One region of the Clostridium moutaii genome, then DNA from elsewhere that is predicted to be linked to it. Evidence: predicted binding sites of a transcription regulator. Region 1 holds the regulator's gene; each other region holds the start of a gene.
The links. Region 1 encodes Rex, which represses fermentation and respiration genes when NADH is low (regulators of the CRP and FNR family bind a similar motif). Its sites were predicted from a motif close to ATTGTTAANNNNTTAACAAT; they were not measured.
Positions count from the first base shown of each region.

Region 2: AB8U03_RS03710 (acetyl-CoA C-acetyltransferase) is a predicted target of Rex. The motif match lies at 1,711-1,730, and genes of this name have one in related genera.
Region 3: fdhF (formate dehydrogenase subunit alpha) is a predicted target of Rex. The motif match lies at 1,414-1,433, and genes of this name have one in related genera.

Region 1 covers NZ_JBGEWD010000004.1:118,726-122,017, reverse strand. Annotated here, with positions in the region: gene AB8U03_RS06100 (ABC transporter ATP-binding protein) at 1-578, opposite strand, end outside; gene AB8U03_RS06095 (redox-sensing transcriptional repressor Rex) at 850-1,482, shown strand; gene AB8U03_RS06090 (short-chain-enoyl-CoA hydratase) at 1,708-2,487, shown strand; gene AB8U03_RS06085 (acyl-CoA dehydrogenase) at 2,572-3,292, shown strand, end outside.
Region 2 covers NZ_JBGEWD010000002.1:199,018-202,309, forward strand. Annotated here, with positions in the region: gene AB8U03_RS03705 (ATP synthase subunit I) at 1-161, opposite strand, end outside; gene AB8U03_RS03710 (acetyl-CoA C-acetyltransferase) at 436-1,614, opposite strand; gene wecB (non-hydrolyzing UDP-N-acetylglucosamine 2-epimerase) at 1,791-2,939, opposite strand; gene AB8U03_RS03720 (MraY family glycosyltransferase) at 2,955-3,292, opposite strand, start outside.
Region 3 covers NZ_JBGEWD010000001.1:271,310-274,601, reverse strand. Annotated here, with positions in the region: gene AB8U03_RS01480 (TSUP family transporter) at 1-200, opposite strand, end outside; gene AB8U03_RS01475 (NAD(P)-dependent oxidoreductase) at 311-1,264, opposite strand; gene fdhF (formate dehydrogenase subunit alpha) at 1,457-3,292, shown strand, end outside.

The DNA of each region.
Region 1 (3,292 bases):
GGCTCATCTAATAAAAGTATATCAGGCCTTGTTAAAAGCAGCTTGCAAAGGGCCACACGTGTCTTTTTGCCTCCACTTAGTACATTTATAGGTCTGCTGTATTCATCTTCAGAAAACCCCAATCCTTTTAAAACTTTGCTTATCTCCGCTTTGTAAGTATACCCCCCTCTATTTGTATAAAGTTCTGAAAGAGTGGTATAATCGTCAATTAATTTATTGTGATAATCTTCATTATGAAGATCATAGGGTTCATTCATTAAGGATTCTAGTTTGCTAAGCCTCTTTTCCAAATTAACAAGATCCTCAAATACAGTATACATTTCATCATAAATTGTATTTGAAGAATTTAAAGAGAGATGTTGGGTTAAATAACCTAATGTCTTGGATTTATCTATATACAAATCTCCATTATCGTAACTTGATTTATTTGTCAAAATGTCAAACAAGGTAGACTTACCAGCTCCATTTGGACCTATTAATCCTACTCTGTCTCCTTCATTTATGTTGAAAGTTATATCTTCAAGTATAATTTTTATTCCATAGCTTTTATGAATATTTTTGCAACTTAAAACTATCATAAGTAATAACACCTTCCTTAATCATTAATATTTTACTATGTATGGTGACTTTTTTGTAGTACTATTTGTGTTATTATAGAAATTATAATTATATTTTGTTGAAAACATATAAAAATATAAGAAGGTAGTAAATAAAATAATAAAAAAGAAACTATTGACATATGTTATAATAAAATAATAGTATAAATGATAGAACTAAATCATATAAGATTATTTGCTATAAATAAATATAGTAGTTGATACACTAAATTTTATAAATATGAGGTGCTTTATGGATAGAAAAAAGAATATATCAATGGCTGTTATAAAAAGATTACCAAAATACCATAGGTATTTAAGCGATTTAATGAGAAATGACGTAGATAGAATATCTTCAAAAGAATTAAGTGAAAAAATTGGGTTTACAGCCTCCCAGATAAGACAGGATTTAAATTGTTTTGGAGATTTCGGACAGCAGGGGTATGGATATAATGTAAGTGAATTGTATAGCCAGATATGCAACATACTTGGACTTACAAAATTATATAGAACAGTAATAATAGGAGCAGGAAATATAGGTCAGGCCATAGCTAATTATACTAGATTTGAAAAATTAGGTTTTGAGTTAAAAGCTATATTTGATATAAATCCTAAACTCATAGGTATTAGGATTAGAGATATTGAAATAAATGATATAGATTATTTATCTGACTATTTAAAAGAAAATGTTATAGATATAGGATCAATATGTGTGCCAAGTAATAATGCCCAAAAAGTTTGCGATATTTTAGTTAAAAACGGAGTAAGGGGTATCTGGAATTTTGCTCCCGTGGATCTTATTGTACCAGGGGATGTGAAAGTGGAAAATGTTCATTTAAGTGACAGCTTATTGACATTGAGCTGCCTTTTAAATGATACGGAGTAAAAATCAATTAAAATAGTAAGTTATGAGCTTTAATTTTAGATGATTAAATTAGCGGTAATTATATTTATTTATATTGAAATGTGTAATTTTAAGGTATATAATAATAAATAAAGTAAAGAGATTTACTTTATCTATTGTTATGTATATTTGTGATATTATTAACAATAGTTTGTTAATAAACTGTTTAATTTTAATATAAATATATTTAAAATTGGGGGGATTAATATGGAATATAGGAATATTATTCTTGAAAAGCAGGGGAAATTGGCTTTAATCACAATAAATAGACCTAAGGCACTTAATGCTTTAAATTCGGAAACATTAAAAGAAATAGATAGTGCCATAGATGACATTGGAACAGATGATAGTGTACTAGTTGTAATAATTACGGGAGCAGGTAAATCTTTTGTAGCTGGAGCAGATATAACAGAGATGAAGGATCTTAATTCTGTTGAAGGAAGAAAATTCGGCATACTGGGAAATAAAGTTTTTAGAAAACTAGAGAATCTAGAAAAACCTGTTATAGCAGCGGTAAATGGTTTTGCACTGGGCGGTGGATGCGAACTATCATTAGCTTGTGATATAAGAATAGCTTCATCCAAAGCTAAATTTGGACAACCGGAAGTAGGTCTTGGAATTACTCCAGGTTTTGGTGGAACTCAAAGGCTTGCAAGGACAGTGGGGTTGGGTATGGCTAAGGAACTTATATATACTGCAAAGATGATAAAAGCTGAAGAAGCTCTTAGAATAGGATTGGTAAATAGAGTAATTGAACCAGAAAAATTATTGGAAGAAGCTAAGAATTTAGCAAATAGCATAGCCGATAATGCACCTATAGCTGTTAGAATGTGTAAAGCTGCTATAAATAAAGGTATCCAATGTGGCATAGATACAGCAATAGCTTATGAATCAGAAGTATTTGGGGAATGTTTTGCTACAGAAGATCAAAAAGAAGGAATGACAGCCTTTGTAGAAAAAAGAGAAAAGTGCTTTAAAAATAAATAACTCAGCTGTATTATAGGGATCTTATTTTAAATGTTTACAAAAGCTATATTTTATAGCTTCTAAACTATTTAGGGGGTAAAATAAATGGATTTTGAATTAACAAGGGAACAAGGATTTGTAAAACAAATGGTAAAAGAATTTACCGAAAAAGAAGTTAGTCCAATAGCCGCTGAAATAGATGAAACCGAGAGATTTCCTCAAGAAACAGTGGATAAGATGGCTAAGTATGGGATGATGGGAATACCTTTTCCAGTTGAATATGGCGGAGCTGGTGGAGATACTTTATCCTATATATTAGCAGTGGAAGAACTTTCCAAGGCCTGTGCCACTACTGGAGTTATATTATCAGCACATACTTCACTTTGTGCTTCATTAGTCCAACAGTTTGGTACAGAGGATCAGAAAAAGAAGTATTTGATTCCATTGGCAAAAGGAGAAAAATTAGGTGCTTTTGGATTGACAGAACCTAATGCAGGTACTGATGCCTCAGGTCAACAAAGTCAAGCTATACTTGAAGGAGATCACTATGTTTTAAATGGGCAGAAGATATTTATAACAAACGGAGGAGTTGCAGATATATTTGTAGTATTTGCTATGACAGACAGAAGTAAGGGTACAAGGGGGATATCAGCTTTTATCTTGGAAAAGGGAATGCCAGGTTTCTCCATAGGTAAAATTGAGAATAAAATGGGAATAAGAGCTTCTTCTACTGCAGAATTGGTATTTGAAGATTGTATAGTTCCAAAAGAAAATTTAGTAGGAAAAGAAGGAAAGGGCTTTGGAATAGCAATGAAAACTCTTGACG
Region 2 (3,292 bases), on a different contig from region 1:
ATGCTGTTCACAAAAAAATTAAAAATTGCTATCAACATTCCTATTAATATAAACAACCCATAACTTTTAAAAATCAATTGCACTAGACAAGCTATTGTGATACCAAATACTAAATTGATGACAGATACCTTTTTCACCATATCTAAAATATGTTTATCCATTAAGTTCCCCCGTGTAGAAATAAACTAATAAAATTATATACCTTAAAAATATAATCTAAAAGTTCTATTTTTTCGCTTAATTAACTGTTTTTACGCAATTTAAGTCAATCTGCATGATTTTAGCCCATGATTACTTATTAAATCTACACATCTTTCAATTTATAATTCAGCTATAATAAATACGCAATTATTATAAAAAAACACAAGGTTTGTGTCCTTTTACAAATCGATTTCTAAAAACACATCCCTTATGTCATCCAATTTTCCAAATAAATTATCTCTCCACTATTATGGCAGTTCCCATTCCACCACCTATGCATAATGTAGCGAGACCCTTTTTAACATCTCTTCTTTTCATCTCATAAAGCAGTGTAGTAAGTATTCTTGCACCTGAGCATCCGACTGGATGTCCAAGAGCCAGTGCTCCACCGTTTACATTTACTTTGCTCATATCAAATTTTAAATCTTTAGCTACAGCTAAACTTTGAGCTGCAAATGCTTCATTTGCTTCTATTAAATCCAAATCTTCAACCTTTAACTTAGCTTTTTCCAATGCCAATTTAGTTGCATAAAATGGCCCATATCCCATTATCTTAGGATCCAATCCTCTAGTACCATAGGAAACAATTTTTGCAAGTGGTTCTATTCCCATTTCCTTTGCCTTATCTGCACTCATTACAACTAATGCCGCTGCTGCATCATTTATTCCTGAAGCATTTCCGGCTGTAACAGTTCCATCCTTTTTAAATGCGGGTTTCAACTTTGATAAGGATTGAGCAGTTGTGCCAAATCTAGGGAATTCATCTGTATCAAAAACTATTTCTCCCTTTTTTCTGTCTTTTATAACAATTGGCACTATTTCATCTTTAAATTTTCCACCCTTTATAGCTGCTTCTGCTTTTTGTTGAGATGATGCCGCAAATTCATCCTGCATTTCTCTGGTTAAGTTCCATTTTTCTGCTATATTTTCAGCTGTAACTCCCATATGATAATTATTGAAGGCTTCCCACAAACCATCCTTTATCATGGAATCCACCAATTTTCCGTCTCCCATTCTCTGTCCCCATCTGGCATTTGGAAGCAAATATGGAGCAGCAGACATATTCTCCATTCCTCCAGTTACAATTATATCCTCATCCCCGGATTTTATAATTTGAGCTGCCAGGCTGACTGCCCTAAGTCCTGAGCCGCAGACTTTATTCAAGGTAAATGCTGGAATTTCCACAGGAATACCTGCTTTTACAGCAGCTTGTCTTGCTGGGCTTTGCCCAAGACCTGCTTGTATTACATTTCCCATTATGACCTCGTCTATAAGCTCCGATTTAATATTGGATCTTTTCACTGCTTCTTTTATAACTGCAGCACCTAAATCCACCGCAGGAATATTTTTTAACGTTCCCCCAAATTTTCCTATAGCAGTTCTTGCAGCACTTACAATAACTACATCCCTCATAACTAATCCTCCTTAATTAAATTATCTATTTTTAATTTACAAAGTTTTCTGTCATCCTCTTTATTATACTAGCTAATTAAATTTTTATCAATGTTTTTTGTTAAAAAAAACACAAAGTTTTTAATATAAATCAGTGCTGAATTTTTAGCTAATTTTCAATTCCACATAAAGAAATTTTATTGAAACTCTTTATACTCATTATTTTGTATATGAAAATACTGCAAAATAGCTGCTGTTATCCTTCTAGATGCCTTGCCGTCCCCATAGGGATTTATGGCTCTACTCATTATATTATATTCATTTGAATTCAATATAAGTTCATTTGCAAGTTTAACTATATTACTCTCATCAGTGCCAACCAATTTTACCGTCCCTGCTTCTACAGCTTCCGGTCTTTCAGTTACATTTCTCAGTACCAATACAGGTTTTCCAAGATGAGGTGCTTCTTCTTGAAGTCCTCCTGAATCAGTCATTACCATATAACATTTATTCATCAAATTGTGGGTTTCCTTGGTATCAAGAGGAGGCAGCAAATGTATTCTTGGAACTTCGCCCAATATTTTATATACCATGTCTTTTACTATAGGGTTCAAGTGTACAAGATAAATAACTTCTACTTCCTCATTATCCCTTGCAATCTTTTTAAGAGCATTACAAATGTTTTGAATTCCCTTTCCCCAATTTTCTCTTCTATGGGCAGTTACCATTATAACTTTCTTGTTATTATAATCTATCTGATTTAGTTCACTATTGTTAAATACATAACCATTTTCTACGGTAAAATTCATGGCATCTATAACCGTGTTTCCTGTAACAAATATTTTATTTTCAAGAACTCCCTCTCTGAGGAGGTTATTTTTAGAACCTGAAGTTGGGGCAAAGTGCAAGTCAGCTATAGCTCCAGTAAGTTTTCTGTTCATTTCTTCAGGAAAAGGAAAGTATTTATCATAAGTTCTAAGACCTGCCTCTACATGGCCTACTGTTATTTTTTTATAGAAGGCTGCCAGAGCTCCTGCAAAAGTAGTAGTTGTATCTCCGTGTACAATAACTAAATCCGGCTTTTCTTCTTCAAATATATTTTCAAGTCCTTGGAGAACCCTAGTGGTTATTCCCGTTAAAGTCTGCTTGCTTTTCATTATATTCAAATCAAAATCTGGATGAATTTTAAAAAGCTCCAAAACTTGATCAAGCATTTGCCTGTGCTGAGCCGTGACACAAACCTTATTTTCTATATTTTCTATCTTTTCAAATTCCTTAATTAAGGGAGCCATCTTTATTGCTTCAGGCCTTGTACCAAATATTGTAATACTTTTGATTTTCTTCATATAAAATCCTCCATTTTACTCTTTATGTTTAAAAAATCCAGCTTTCCAGGCTATCAAAACTAAAATAATCATAACCATAATCAATAGCAAATAAGACCTTTGTGCATTTATCTCCATAGCTATTATGGAAAAGCTGCCAAGAACTGCACTTATAACATACATTATTGCAACAGCCTGTTTCTGTGTAAGTCCCATATCAAGGAGCCTGTGATGTAGATGCCCTCTATCCGCTTGCATAATTGGTCTGCCGTTTATCTTTCTCCTTATCATGGCAAATAAGGTATCATATATAGGTATCCCAAGTGCAAGAATAGGCACTGCTATAGAAAAAGCCGCTGCTGATTTTACAGCTC
Region 3 (3,292 bases), on a different contig from region 1:
TTACCAGATTGTGCAAATTTCATTGAACTGGTAAAAGAGGCACAGGTTGATGAAAATTTATTTGTGCCCAGTGCCATATGAGGAGAAATGCCTGTCATCAAAAAGGCCGGAAGGCTTATTATACCTCCTCCGCCTGCTATGGAATCTACAAATGCAGCAAAGAATGCTGCGATACACAATAATGTGATTTTTATTGTCATCATAACACCACCACCCATAAAGAATTTAAATTGTCAATTATAAACACTTTTTAAAGTATAGAACTCTATACTTTAAAAAGCAACTTAAAAAATAAAAAGGTGAACAGCTATTAACTGTTCACTGAATTAATCGGATTTTTATTTATAAAAGCTTTAATATTATTGCCTAAAAGTTCTACAAGTCTCTGTCTTGTTTCAATACATTTGCAGCCTATGTGTGGAGTTAAGATAACATTTCTCATTGAAAACAGAGGATTATTTAAATCAAATGGTTCATGTTCCTGAACGTCAAGGGCTGCACCTGCAATTGTCTTATTATGTAATGCTTCTATTAGATCTTTTTCATTTATTATAGGACCTCTTGCGGTGTTTATAATAAAGGAAGAAGATTTCATAAGTTTTAATTTATCTTTATCTATGAGATATTTTGTATTTTCTGTAAGAGGACAATGAATTGTTACAAAGTCACTGTTACCTAACAGTTCTTCCAAAGTAACAAATTTTACATTTGCAATTGGTTTTAAACTTCTGTTGTATACTAAAACTTTCATACCCAGATTTAAAGCTGTTTTTATTACCCGCTGACCTATGGCACCTGCGCCAATTACTCCAAGGATTTTGCCTTTTATTTCAGAATGAGATACTTGGAGATCCCTGGTAAAATTATCAAAATCCTTTTCATTTAACATGACTTGCTGCAGAACAAGAGATGAACATAAATTCAATATGAAAGTTATGGCAAGCTGGGCTACGGCATCTGTACTGTAACCGGGCACATTACAAACCATGATGTTTTTTTCACCGGCAGTTTTTGTATCTATATTGTTATAACCTGTACCAGCTTCACAGATAAGTTCTACAGAAGGTGGAAATTTGGATATTAAGTTTCCGTTTAAAGGAAGCTCTTTAGTTACAACAATATTTTGATTTTCAACCCTTTTAAGAATTTCATCTTCAGTACTGCTATTATATAATGTAACTTTAGTAAACTCACTTAACTTTGAAAAGTCAATTTTATTATCAAAATTTATCTTTTCAGAGTTTAAAAATACTGTGTTTTTCATGCTTATCCTCCATGTTATAAGATATTTTAAATTTAGTATAACTTTTGTAAAAGTCCATGTCAAATTATTAATAAGGTGCAATGGTATTTCATAATAAAATAAGATCTATTAATAATTGAAATAATACACCACTTAGTGATACTATTATAATAGATATTTATATAAAAATATAATTAAAATGGGGTAATTATTATGGAGAGTAAAGTTTTAACTGTTTGTCCTTACTGTGGTGCTGGTTGCAGACTGTATTTGATTGTTGAAGATGGCAAGATTAAAAGGGCGGAACCTGCATTGGGCAGAACTAATGAAGGGAGCTTGTGCCTTAAAGGCTATTATGGATGGGATTTTTTAAATGATCCCAAAATATTGACTTCACGAATAAAAAAACCTATGATAAGGAAAAATGGGGATTTAGCAGAAGTCAGCTGGGAAGAAGCTATAAAATATACTTCTGAAAAACTTACGGAAATAAAAAATAAGTATGGTGCTGATTCAATAATGGGTACAGGCTGTTCCAGGGGTCCGGGCAATGAAGCAAATTATATTATGCAGAAATTTATGAGAGCAGTTATAGGAACAAATAATGTGGATAATTGTGCTAGAGTCTGTCATGCGCCATCTGTAGCAGGGCTTGCTAGCGTACTTGGTAATGGCGCCATGTCCAATAGCATTCCTGAAATTGACAATGCAGATTTGATTTTTATTTTTGGTTATAATCCGGCGGAGTCCCATCCTATAGTTGCAAGAAGAGTAGTAAAGGCAAGGGAAAAAGGTGCAAAGATAGTTGTTGTTGATCCCAGAATAACGGAAAGTGTAAGAATTTCAGATCTATGGCTTACGCTAAAAGGCGGTACCAATATGGCTCTTGTAAACGGTTTTGCAAATGTTCTTATAAATGAGGGCTTGTATAATAAAGAGTATGTTGAAAAATATACGGAGGGTTTTGAAGAATACAGTAAAGTATTAAAAAAATACACACCTGAATATGTAGAGAAAATATCAAGAGTCCCAGCAGAAAAGATAAAAAAGGCCATGAAAATGTATGCCGCCGCTAAAAATCCTATGATACTTTATGGTATGGGGGTATGTCAATTTGGTCAAGCTGTGGATGTGGTGAAAGGATTGGCTTCACTTGCTCTGCTTACAGGAAATTATGGAAGACCAAGTGTAGGAATAGGACCTGTAAGAGGTCAAAATAATGTACAGGGCGCCTGTGACATGGGTGCACTTCCCAATGTTTTTCCTGGATATCAAAGTGTAACGGATGAAAATGTAAGGAAGAAATTTGAAAAAGCATGGGGAGTTGAAAAACTTCCAGATAAAATAGGATACCATATAACTGAGGTCCCTCAATTGGTACTTCAAAATCATAAACTAAAAGCATACTATATTATGGGAGAGGATTCTATTCAAAGCGATCCAAATTCAAATGATCTTAAAAAAGCTTTAGATGAATTGGAATTCTTAGTGGTTCAGGATATATTTATGAATAAAACAACTTTGCGCGCAGATGTAATATTACCTGCAACTTCCTGGGGTGAACATGAAGGCGTATACAGCTGTGCGGACAGGGGATTTCAAAAATTTAACAAGGCAGTTGAACCAAGTGGTGATGTTAAGCACGATTGGCAGATAATTTGTGAGATATCTTCAGCTATGGGATATGAAATGCACTATGATAATACAAAAGAAATATGGGATGAACTTATAGGACTTTGTCCTAAATTTGCAGGTGCAACTTATGAGAAGGTAGAAAGCCTGGATGGGGTGCTATGGCCTTGCCCTTCGGAAGATCATCCTGGTACTCCTTATCTATATGAAAATAATGAGTTCAGCACTCCAAGTAAAAAGGGCATTTTATTTGCATCTGAATGGAGGCCTACCCAGGAATCACCGGACAGTGAGTATCCACTCAGCTTATGTACGGTAAGGGAGATAGGTCATTATTCAGTGAGAACCATGACAGGAAACTGCCGTGCACTTCAGCAGCTTGAAGATGAGCCTGGAAGGATACAGATGAGTCCTGAG